3 regions of the Candidatus Photobacterium acropomis genome follow, and region 1 is predicted to be linked to each of the others. Evidence: riboswitches for the same ligand, from Rfam matches in the RefSeq annotation. Region 1 holds a riboswitch; each other region holds the start of a gene.
What was found. A riboswitch is a leader RNA that binds a small molecule or an ion and turns the genes downstream of it on or off. The one in region 1 is predicted to bind lysine.
Positions count from the first base shown of each region.

Region 1 (4,227 bases):
TTACCCAACTGCAACTTGGTATTGGTAGCGATAAACCAGCGCTGATTGAAGACTATATTCAATGGGCAACCGAAAAAGCCAAAGCGTGGCCGCGACCAGCACTGTATCAAAACCTGATCCTTGCTTACGATGCCCTCGGCAACAAAGAGCAAGCATCACAAATCAGAGATGAAGCGCTGTTCTTATTTCCTGATTTAGATTTTGAGCAGCAAACCAGCCAAGCAAATACAACGTCTGCGGCGAAATAACCATAAAAAATGGCTACCCACTCGGTAGCCATTTTTATTTACTCATCAATAGATTATTTCAATGTGGTTTCTAGCGCTTTTAAGCACAGCGCAACATTTTCACTTCTTGCACCATAGCCCATCAAACCGATACGCCACGCTTTTCCAGCCAACGCACCTAATCCTGCGCCGATTTCTAAGTTGTAGCGTTGCAACAATTCATTGCGAACCTCAGCATCATCAACACCGTCAGGAATATAAACAGCATTGAGTTGTGGTAATCGTGACGCTTCTGCTACCACAAATTGGATTCCTAATTTTTCAAGTCCTGCTTTAAGCTCTTCATGGGCATTACGATGGCGCTGCCACGCATTTTCTAAGCCTTCATTATGCAGCAGTACTAACGCTTCATGCAGCGCATATAGACTATTTACAGGTGCGGTATGGTGATAGCTACGCTTGCCTTCACCACTCCAATAACCTAATACTAAACTTTGATCTAAAAACCAGCTTTGCACTTTGGTTTTACGTTGCTGGATTTTATCAATCGCTTTTTGGGAAAACGTTAACGGCGATAACCCCGGCGTACAAGACAAACACTTTTGACTACCAGAATAGACCGCATCTAATTGCCATTCATCCACCAGCAATGGCACACCACCGAGAGATGTCACCGCATCAACGATGGTTAAACAATCATGTTTACGGGCAATTTCAGCCAGTGTTTTCGCATCACTCAATGCGCCAGTTGAAGTTTCCGCATGAACAAAAGCGACAATTTTAATATCAGGATTATCTTGTAATGCTTGCTCAACAAGATCGGGAGATACTGGCGTCCCCCATTCATTATCAACCACAACTGCTATACCACCACAGCGCTCAACATTTTCACGCATACGCTCGCCAAAAACACCATTACGGCACACTAACACCTTATCGCCAGGCTCAACGAGATTAACAAAACACGCTTCCATCCCTGCACTGCCCGGCGCAGAAACAGCAATAGTGAATGGATTTTTGGTTTGAAATGCATATTGCAGTAGCTGTTTTAACTCATCCATCATGCCGATAAACAAGGGATCTAAATGGCCTACCGTTGGTCGACTGAGTGCTTGTAATACTTGCGGGTAAATATCTGAAGGCCCCGGCCCCATCAGTGTTCTATGTGGCGGAATAAAACTGGTAATTGTCATTATTTTGCTCCGTAAAGTCATAGTCCCTATAGATATTTTTTGTATGGAACGGGTTGCTATCGTTTTAAGAGTATTAGAGCCTTTTCATTGACGCAAGAGTCGATGTCGCATCCCTTACGCACAGTTGCTTAATTTTAAATGTAAATTATTTGTCACATAACATTTGACAAAAGGGTTACAAATCTTATTCAATGAGATGATAATTTATTCAAGCTTTTATGTGCTTGTATAGGGTTACAGCAATACGGAAGAGGAGCGTTACCTAGGTATCATAATGACAGGGCCCCACCCTATAGCCATTATGAGAGGGAGAGTAACGCCGAGGTATGACTTATTCGGGGATTAAGTTATATCGGCTATGAAGGTTGAATCCTTCTAGCTGTCACCACGCTCAACAATGAATGTGGTGGGGAGCTTCTGGGTAAGTGCACTTAATTCACTTCTCACGCTCTCCTGACAGGATGTCGGGAATACTCCCAGACAAATAGCCTACCTTATAATTTGTTTATGATTCAGGGAGAATATAATGGACTACTCTACAGCAAATTCAGCACCGCCATCATCAATCACTGTTGCCAAATTTGGTGGCACTAGCGTTGCAGACTTCACCGCAATGAGTCGCAGTGCGGCCATTGTTACCGCAAATCCGGCAACAAAAATTGTTCTGATCAGCGCCTGTTCTGGCGTAACGAACCTTTTAGTTGAACTCGCTAATGGTGTCAGTAATGCTGATGAACGTCAGCAACGATTACAGCAACTGACACAAACACACCAAGATGTGCTTGATCAACTTAAGCAACCATCAAGTATTCAAGATGCGATTTACAGCCTACTTGATAACGTAGCAACACTTGCTGAACAAGCCGCTGTTGCAACATCTGCACAATTAACCGATCAAATCGTGAGCCACGGTGAGCTGCTTTCAACCTACCTTTTCACGCAAATTTTAGTTGAGCTAAACGCGCCAGCAGTACGTGTCGATATTCGTCCAATTATGCGTACCGATGATCAATTTGGAAAAGCAGTACCTCAGCCAGAGCAAATTAAACAACTGGCGGAAACACAATTATTACCATTGCTTGAAAATAGTATTGTCGTTTCACAAGGCTTTATCGGCTCAAATAGCCAAGGGATCACGACAACTTTAGGTCGTGGTGGGAGTGACTATAGTGCCGCATTAATTGCAGAAGCCGTCAGTGCATCCACCCTTGAGATCTGGACTGACGTACCGGGAATGTACACCACCGATCCTCGTATCACCCCAGCTGCACAACCTATTAAAGAGATCAGCTTTAGTGAAGCCTCTGAAATGGCAAATTTTGGTGCTAAGATCCTTCATCCATCAACCTTAGTGCCAGCTATTCGCCAGCAGATCCCTGTCTTTGTCGGCTCATCAAAAGCACCAGAGCAAGGTGGTACATGGATCCGCAAATCGGTAGAAGATGCACCACTATTTCGAGCATTAGCGCTACGTGCTAACCAAACCATGGTGACACTCACCAGCCTGAATATGTTCCATGCTTATGGCTTCTTAGCCGAAGTATTCCGTATTCTCGCTGAGCACAAAATCTCCGTTGATTTGATTACCACATCAGAGGTCAGTGTGTCACTCACCCTAGATCAAACCGATACGGGTGGCGGTGCACCAACACTTCCACTTAAAGCTGTTGAAGAGCTAAGCCAATTATGCCGTGTCGAAGTTGAGCAAGGTTTATCACTGGTTGCACTCATTGGTAACCAAATGAGTGATACTAAAGGCTCTGCAAAAGATATTTTTGGCGCACTAGAAGATCATAACCTGCGTATGATTTGTTACGGCGCAAGCCCACACAACCTATGTTTCTTAATCAATGAAGATGAAGCAAAAGACGTCGTTCGTACATTACACGCCTCTTTACTGGAATAACCCATTCCAAGCACACAAATCTTAAATAAACAAAAAGGCGCATTAAGCGCCTTTTTTATTCATATCGATTTAGGAATTACAGATTTGGCCCAAGCCATTTTTCAGCTTCGATCAAATCCCAGCCTTTACGATCAGCATAACTTTCAAGCTGATCTTGTTGGATCTGCGCCACCGCAAAGTAACGTGAATCAGGATGAGAGAAATACCAACCTGATACGGAAGCGCCAGGGTACATGGCATAACTGGTAGTTAATGACATACCAATATTCTCTTCCACCTTCATCAGCTCCCACAACGGTCCTTTTTCAGTATGCTCAGGGCAAGCAGGGTAACCCGGTGCAGGTCGAATACCTTGGTACTTCTCACGGATCAAATCTTCATTTGATAAGTTTTCATCCGCTGCATAACCCCAAATTTCTTTACGCACTCGCTCATGAAGGTATTCAGCGAACGCTTCTGCTAAACGATCGGCAACGGCTTGGATCATGATGGCATTATAGTCATCACCTTGGGCTTTATACTCGTCCGCCAACTCACGCTCACCAATACCACCTGTAACCGCAAAGGCGCCAATCCAATCGAGTTTGCCCGATCCTTTTGGCGCAATATAATCGGAAATACAGTAGTTAAAGCCTTTAGGTTTCTCTGTTTGCTGACGCAAATTATGCAGCACGGTGGCAACTTCGGTACGTGATTCATCGGTGTATACTTCAATATCATCCCCAACGCTTGCCGCAGGGAACAAACCACACATACCACGCGCTTTTAATAAGCCTTCGTTCTCAACACGATCAAGCAACTCATTAGCATCAGCAAATAAACGTTTCGCTTCTTCACCCACTTCTTCATGTTCAAAGATCTTCGGATATTTTCCTACTAACGACCATGTCATAAAGAATGG
Region 1 is NZ_CP131609.1:767,920-772,146, reverse strand. It holds gene Q7657_RS10320 (PglL family O-oligosaccharyltransferase) at 1-248, shown strand, start outside; gene Q7657_RS10315 (pyridoxal-phosphate-dependent aminotransferase family protein) at 302-1,420, opposite strand; lysine riboswitch at 1,661-1,845, shown strand; gene lysC (lysine-sensitive aspartokinase 3) at 1,947-3,326, shown strand; gene metH (methionine synthase) at 3,403-4,227, opposite strand, start outside.

Region 2 (4,227 bases), 710 kb from region 1:
TTCTTCTTCTAAACCAATACGAGATGTGACTTTACCTACGCCATAACGGTTATCGATAGCAGCGGTGAAAATAAGTGGCGTCATGCCTCTTTCACGGTAATTAAACGAAGATTGCAATAATGTGGTCGATTTCCCTGCATTCATTGCAGAGTAATAGAAATACATTTGGGCCATGAGAGTTCCCTAGTAATACGATTGGTTTAAAAAAACTGCGCCGATGCTACAGAAATTCACCCACAATGAAAAGTGATAGACTTAACAACTACACATTAGTTACAAAAAAGCCCATAACTTTGTATGGGCTTTCACTACATCGTATAAAAATCAGCTTTTCACTGTTGGTTGATAGGTGCGACGGGACAACCATGCAAAGAACACACATACCATAATGAAGGTAGTGATCGCAGCAATAAACGCAACAGGTAATGAATCTGTCATCCCCAATACCAAATAGCCAATCATAGAGACAAAAGCTACAGACATCGCATATGGTAGCTGTGTTGCTACGTGATCAATGTGGTGACAACGTGCCCCTGTTGACGACAAAATTGTGGTATCAGAAATTGGCGAACAATGATCACCAAATACTGAGCCTGCTAATACGCCTGCTAACATTGGGAGCATTAACGCAATATCTGTAGCACCTGCCAAATCACCCGCAATCGGTAACATAATACCGAAGGTACCCCATGATGTGCCCGTCGAGAATGCCATTGCACCCGATAAGATAAATAGGATCATAGGCAATAACATTGGGCTAATATTGCCTTGAACTAAGGTCGATAAATAACGCCCTGTGTTCATATCGCTAATAACGCTACCGATAGCCCAAGCAAATAATAAAATTAAAATCGCTCCAAACATGGATTTAGCACCAATCCATAATGTTCGTACAACTTCAACCATTGCTATACGCTGGCGAAACACCGGAATAATCGCAGCAACAAGACCAAATAAGCCACCTAAACACAGTGATTTACCCACATCGGTATTTTCAAATGCGCCAAGAATAGCAAAAGGTTTACCGTCTACTGCAAGTGCCTGATAGCCAGTGAAGATCATAAAGAAGAAAGTAGCGGCAATCAGAATAATAATCGGCCACACTAAATCGCCGACTTTACCTTTCTCACTTTCCGTTATTTCTAATTCATCGGTAAGATCTTTCGCTTGCTCATCAACATCGCTGCCCTCATCAAAGCCACGACCATGCATGGCGGCCATCTCATGCTTTTTCATTGGTCCAATATCCCATTGGAACCAAGACACAACAAACACCATCGCTAAAGCAAAGATCGCATAGAAGTTCATTGGTGCTAACGTTAAGAACGCACTTAGCGGTGTGTACTCAGTTACTCCGTGGGTAACTAAAATGCCACCAATTAAAGTAATAATATAAGCACCCCAGCTTGATGCTGGCATCAATACACACATCGGTGCTGCCGTTGAATCTAATATATAAGCAAGTTTAGAGCGTGAGATATAAAAACGATCGGTTACAGGTCGTGAAATAGAGCCGACCGCTAAGCTATTAAAGTAATCATCAACAAAAATAAACACACCTAAAAAGGCAGCCAGTAACTTGGCACCACGTTTACTTTTGATTTTTGTTTGTGCCCATTCTGCAAACGCACGAGTACCACCGGACAAGGTTAACAGTGCTGTCATCATCCCTAATATAATGAGGAATAATACAATACTCATGTTCCAGGTGTTTACCCCACCATCAGAAATGAATAAGCCTTTTATTGTTCCTCCTAAATAAGAAGCAGAATGATTAAATGAAAAATCATTTAAATAAAGTGCCCCCAATAAAATACCTGCACCTAGCGAAAGTAACACGCGACGAGAAAGTATCGCCAGCACCAGCGCAACAACAGGAGGAATAATAGATACTAATGAATGGGAATAATCGACTAAATTCATGATCTCAACGACAACCGAATTAGGTGGGAGATCTACTGGAGGAGATGGCTATCACCATATATGAAGAGCCTCTTAAAGCTCCCTTCGTCACAGTAGCGCTCCATAGTTAATATGATGTATATACTATGGCAGTGTTACACTTATTCAATGCAACCCCAGTAAGATGATTTGATGTCATGCTTACTTCGGCATTAGCTCCTTTCATTAACCCTCACCGGTTTCACCCTCTTGTTAATTACTATTAGATAATGCGCCTCTACCTTACAATAAGGATGCGAATATTCTACGTAATGTTTCATTATTTGCAACAACATCACAGTAAAGTTTTAACACCACACGATGAATAACATTGCTTTTATAAATAAATTTTATTCAATTATAGCAATAACGGTGAAATATTATGAACTAAAGCGCATGAACTGTTTCATTTTGTAACTATTTAACGACCAATTTATCTCTTTAACTCTATTCTTTTAATTATAAATAGGATTGTTGTTTTAATTAACTATTAAAGAGAATAACGATTAAAGTGTTTTGACATAAAGAATAAAAACATTACTATTGTAATAAATGATTCGACACTGCTATTATTATTTACAGTTAGTTAAAAATAACAGGAAATATAAAAATGTCTGATGCAATGAAAGCACTTTTAAACCTTCGTAGTCTTCGTGCTCTTTCTCGTGAATATACTCTAGAGCAACTAGAAGAAGCACTTGAGAAATTAACTACCGTTGTTCAAGAACGTGCTGAAGCTGAAGCAGCGGAACAAGCTAAAGAAAATGAGCGTAATGAGAAACTAGCTCAATACCGTGAAATGCTATTAGCAGATGGTATCGACCCAGAAGAATTATTAGCAAGCCTTTCTAAAGCACCAAAAGCAAAACGTGCTGCACGTCCTGCTAAATATAAGTTCATCGACGAAAACGGTGAAGAAAAAACATGGACTGGCCAAGGCCGTACACCAAGCGCACTTAAAAAAGCACTAGATGAAGGTAAATCTTTAGAAGATTTCGAAATCTAATTTGCAAAAAGCATTACGAAAAAGCCCAACTAAGTTGGGCTTTTTTATACTTACTAAAAACAAAGATTTGCCTGTATATCAGCGTAAAAAGTAAATATAAATAGTTTAAAGGTATAAGTTATCTTTCCCTTATTTATTACTTTAATACCACTACTCTTATCTATATTAAAAAACCAGACAAAAATGCCTGGCTTTTAATACACTCTAGATAGCAATTAATTTAGCTCGGTTCAGTAAATCTTATCGGCTAAATGGCTTACTGCTAATGCAAAATAGTGAGATCGATTCCATTTCATTAGCGTTTGGTAATTACCATAAACAAGATATGCACGACCATGGTTATCATCAGGTTGAACTAACCAAGCTTCAATATCTTCTTGTGGTAAGTTAGCGCCCGATAAGGTACGAACCCCTAAAGCCTGCCACTGTGCTAACGTTTTTCCTTTCTCAGCATCAGTGCCTTTTAAACTGTCAGATAATGATGACGGAATTTGTACTTGGCGCCCCCAAGTATATTTATCATTCCAACCAGATTTCTTCAGGTAATTCGCAGCAGAAGCAAATACATCCGCTTTAGTATTCCAAATATCCGCTTTACCATCATTATTTCCATCAACCGCGAAGGTTAAATAAGACGTTGGCATAAATTGACACTGACCCATTGCGCCAGCCCAAGAACCTCTCATCTCATCAATAGTAATGTGACCATCTTGAAGAATTTGTAATGCCGCCATCACTTGTTTGCGGAATAACTCTTCACGACGACCTTCATAAGCTAATGTCGTTAAGGCTTCCACTACATGGTAATTACCTTGTAATTTGCCAAAATTACTTTCAACACCCCACAACGCAACAATAAAGCGTGGCTGAACACCATATTCTTTACCAATGCGATCTAAGGTTTCTTTATTCTCATGATATAAACGACGTGCTTGTTTTACTTTCCAATCAGGTACAGCACGAGGAATATATTGATCTAAAGTTAATTTTTTTTCAGGCTGATTTTTGTCTGCTTTTACTGCACGATGAGTAAAAGTAATGCCATCAAAAGCGGAATCTAAAATAGGTTCAGATATACCATTTGAACGTGCTTCAGCTTTTAATTTATTTATGTATGCGTTAAATCCTTCATCAGCAGCAAAAGCTGTTGAGGAAATCCCTAATCCTAAGGCCACAACGGCCGATATTAAACGCTTATGCATAATAACCTTAATTAACTCTGCCGGCTTTATCGGCTTTATATTGATCCAATAAGTTAGTCACTGGCGGTGGAACTTGAA
Region 2 is NZ_CP131609.1:1,482,715-1,486,941, reverse strand. It holds gene Q7657_RS13965 (thymidine kinase) at 1-174, opposite strand, end outside; gene Q7657_RS13960 (Na+/H+ antiporter NhaC family protein) at 325-1,923, opposite strand; lysine riboswitch at 2,009-2,190, opposite strand; gene Q7657_RS13955 (H-NS family histone-like protein) at 2,552-2,947, shown strand; gene Q7657_RS13950 (lytic murein transglycosylase) at 3,178-4,149, opposite strand; gene Q7657_RS13945 (YcgL domain-containing protein) at 4,157-4,227, opposite strand, start outside.
Region 2: it holds a riboswitch for lysine, as region 1 does, so the genes downstream of both, Q7657_RS13960 (Na+/H+ antiporter NhaC family protein) here and lysC (lysine-sensitive aspartokinase 3) in region 1, are expected to answer to the same signal.

Region 3 (4,227 bases), 1.5 Mb from region 1:
AACGCTGATCTTTTTAGCGTTTATGATTGCTGTGGTTGTGGTGTATTGGAAAAAGAACCACTCCGCCAACGCTAACCGTACTGTTGATAGCTTTGATGGCATTGATGAAAACGATGCCGCTGTTCCCAGTCTGTTGCTGTTGTCTTATCTTGCCGCGTTTATTATCGCTGCGGTGTTCTTGGTGCTTTATCCCGGTATGGGAAATTGGCAAGGGTTGATGAAATGGCAATCCACCAACGAAGCAGAATCAACAGCCCCTACTTCACTCCAAGCCCAAATAGCTCAAGTGGGTGACGAGAACTCAAGTTATGAAGATTTGAGTCAATCCCCTGAAATCGTCAGTGCTGGTCGCGCTTTATTTCAAACCCATTGTGCAGCTTGTCATTTAAATCAAGCTCAAGGGCAACTGCATTTCCCTAACTTAAGCGATACAGTTTGGCTGTATGGTGGCAGTGACGAAGCGATACATCACTCCATTGTTCAAGGTCGTAATGGTGTTATGGCGGGTTGGAAAGATATTCTGACTGAAGAAGAAATTGAGCATGTCTCTTCATATGTTGCTTCACTTGAAAAAAATCGCATTATCGCGGAGCCAGCGGTCAATCTTGAGCTTGGTAAAGCGATATTTGATGCTAACTGTACCGCTTGTCATGGCAGTGATGCGAAAGGTAATCAAGCATTAGGCGCACCTAACCTTACCGATAATATTTGGCTTCATGACGGCAGTATTGAAGGCATAAACGCCACCGTGACCTATGGCTTAAATAACGTCATGCCCGCTTTTGAAAACCAACTCACTAATGATGAAATTCAAGCGCTTGGTGCTTATATTCGTCACCAAGGTAACGAGCAAAAAAATAAGTTAGCAGAGCTCAATCAAGACATGGTTAGTAAAGGGCAATATCTAGCTTACGCAGGTGATTGTATTGCTTGTCATACAGGTGAAGGTGGTGAACCTTTCGGTGGTGGTTTAGGTTTCTTAACTCCGTTTGGTACGCTTTATTCAACCAATATTTCAGCTCACCCTACCTATGGTATTGGTGACTACACTTATGAAGAGTTTTACGACGCACTGCATAAAGGTAAAGGGAAACACGGTTATTTGTACCCTGCAATGCCTTACTCGTCTTATCAATATGTCACCGATGAAGATACTCAAGCGTTATGGGCGTATATGCAATCGCTTAACTTTGTAAATACCCGTAATAAAGAAAATAAAATGATGTTCCCAAGTAACATTCGTTTGGGGCTATTAGGTTGGAATATTGCCTTCTTAAACACTGCACCACTTGAATATCCCGATGATATGACCGAACAATGGAAGCGTGGTAAATACCTCACCATGGGATTAGGTCACTGTTCGGAATGTCACACTCCACGCAACGTAGCGCAAGCTTTGATCGAAAAAGAGCTATTTCAAGGTAATTTAATTGATGGTTGGAAAGCCCCTGATATTACTGCAACAGAGCTATATCAAGACCGTTGGGATGTAAAAACATTAACAGACTTTTTAAAAACGGGTCATTCCGATAAAGGAACCGCATTTGGTGGTATGGCGGAAGTAGTACAAAACAGTACTCGATTCTTAACCGAACAAGACGTCGCTGCCATTGCGGAATACTTGATCACCGGTGATAAATATAACGAGTTAAATAGCTCGGTTCCTCAGCTTAATCCACCAGGATTTGGCGATCTCGTTCCCGCCAATGTTGATATCCAAACCGTTGAGCTAAAGCCGTTAAGCAGCAACGATCCTGAAAACGAAGCCAAACTGTATGGCGTATATGTTCAAACCTGTGGCGCATGCCATGGTAAAGACGGTAAAGGCCGAAAAGGTATCGCCCCTACACTGCTTAACAACGGGATAATTATGCACAGTGATCCTTACGATACCATTGCTGTTACCATTCGTGGTTTATTGCCAAACTTTATGGAACAAGACACCAATTTCATGCCTATGAGTAGCTTTAACTCGGTGATCAGTGATGCCAACTTGGCAAAACTGATCAGCTTTGTGCGTGCGAAATTAGGTGATCGTACCGTGCCCGTTACCCCGCAAGAAGTTTCAGATGTGCGTAAGGCATTAGTTGAAGGTGGTTACGCTGGAAATATTCACAGCATGACACCACCAGAAGCTAACGAGCCAAATAGTTTAACGGAATAAGCGGATATCTAAACAGTGTACAGTTTCATTATCTGCTTAACATTCCATCAACAGTAATAATTTTTACAATTTTTATGCAATTTTTCACTGCTTTATATTGCCTCTGTAAAATTTATAAGTATCATCAAATTTCAATCCTTTGAGTAGAGGCGCGCTGCCTATTAGTATCCAGATGGAGGGTGACACCTAAGAAGTCTGGGGAAAGGAGTCGGCGCCGAAGTCATTGTTGTGTCATCAACAGTGGCTGGGTCTGCATTAAATAAGTGCAGAACTGCCATAGTTTACGTAGTCTATGGAGCGCTACCCTAAGGGATATGCAGAAGTATATTTTCTACAGAAATCTGTTTCTCTATCCTTTCGGTAGATCTCCACCTAATATAGGTGTTTAAGAGATCCATGAATCTAGTTCAATATTCTGATTCCATTTTATCAGTTGTCCCTGCATTACTAGCTGTTATTTTAGCTATTGCTACCCGTCGCGTATTGCTATCGCTTGGTCTTGGCATTGTTGCTGGCGCAATCCTTCTTAATGATTACAACCCGTTATCTGCGCTGAAATACATTGTTCACCAAGTTGTTGGCCTTATTTGGTCTGACGGTGCAGTAAATAGCGGCAACGTGAATATGATTATCTTCATGTTGTTACTAGGCGGTTTGATCAGCCTAATGACAGCAACAGGTGCAACCCGCGCATTTGCTGAATGGGGTTACCGTCGTTGTAAAGATCGCCGTAGTGCAAACATGCTAACGGGCTTAATGGTTTTTGCTTTCTTTATTGATGACTTCTTCCACAGCTTGTCTGTAGGTCCTATTTGTCGTCCTGTGACTGACCGTTTCAACATTTCACGTGCGAAACTGGCTTACCTACTGGACTCAACCGCAGCACCTGTTTGTGTCATTACACCTATTTCATCTTGGGGCGCATACATTATTGCGATCCTTGGCGGTATCTTAGCAACGAACCATATTACTGATATCAGTGCGATTTCATTGTTCGTTCAAATGATCCCAATGAACCTATACGCGGTATTCACACTTCTGATGGTTATCGTGGTTATCTTCTTCCAACTAAACATTGGCCCTATGCGTCAACACGAAGCGTGGGCAGAAGAAGGCAAGCTATGGGACGAATCTAAAGGTCATCCAAAAGGCTTAGAGATCACAACAGAATCTTCAGGCAAAGGCACAATGATCGACATGGTTCTGCCAATTCTAACGCTAACGGTATCAAGTGTTATCTTTATGGTGATCAGCGGTGCTGACGTTCTAGCCGCTCGCGGTGAAGGATTTAGCCTAATTAAAGCCCTTGAGCATACCGATCTTGGTTCGTCGCTGGTTAACGCTTCACTATGTAGCCTTGCCGTTTCAATGGTATTAGCACTTCGTTTGAAGCTATCACTAAAAACATGGCTAACCGCTGCACCACAAGGTGTTCAAGCAATGATGCCAGCTATCGTTATCCTAATGTTCGCATGGACGATCGGTACCGTAGTAAGTGACATGAAAACAGGTCTGTACCTAGCGTCATTAACCAAAGGTGGCTTCCCTACTGAACTACTACCTGCATTAGTCTTCGTTCTATCTTGTGCGATGTCTTTCGCAACAGGTACAAGTTGGGGTACGTTCGGTATCATGTTGCCACTAGCAGGTGATATGGCGGTAGCAAGTGATGCTCACCTACTAATGCCTATGCTTTCTGCGGTACTTGCTGGCTCTGTATTTGGCGATCACAGCTCTCCAATTTCAAGTACAAGTATTCTGTCTGCAACAGGTGCTGGTAGCCATCACATGGATCACGTAATGACTCAGCTTCCTTATGCTATTACTGTGGCATTCGGTGCGCTATTGGGTTACCTAACAATGGGTATCATGTCGTCAACTATCGCTGGTATTGGTGTGAGTGCACTATGGTTCCTTGCATGTTGTACGATCCACCTACGTCGTCACAGAAAATACCAACAAGCGGTAACAGCATAAGCTAACCGTCTAAATTCAAAATAAATTAGAGAACTCCCCGTTCGTTTTATCCTGTAATTGCTTTATGCTTAGGATTAAACAACGGG
Region 3 is NZ_CP131609.1:2,291,150-2,295,376, forward strand. It holds gene ccoP (cytochrome-c oxidase, cbb3-type subunit III) at 1-2,164, shown strand, start outside; lysine riboswitch at 2,301-2,475, shown strand; gene Q7657_RS17465 (Na+/H+ antiporter NhaC family protein) at 2,561-4,141, shown strand.
Region 3: it holds a riboswitch for lysine, as region 1 does, so the genes downstream of both, Q7657_RS17465 (Na+/H+ antiporter NhaC family protein) here and lysC (lysine-sensitive aspartokinase 3) in region 1, are expected to answer to the same signal.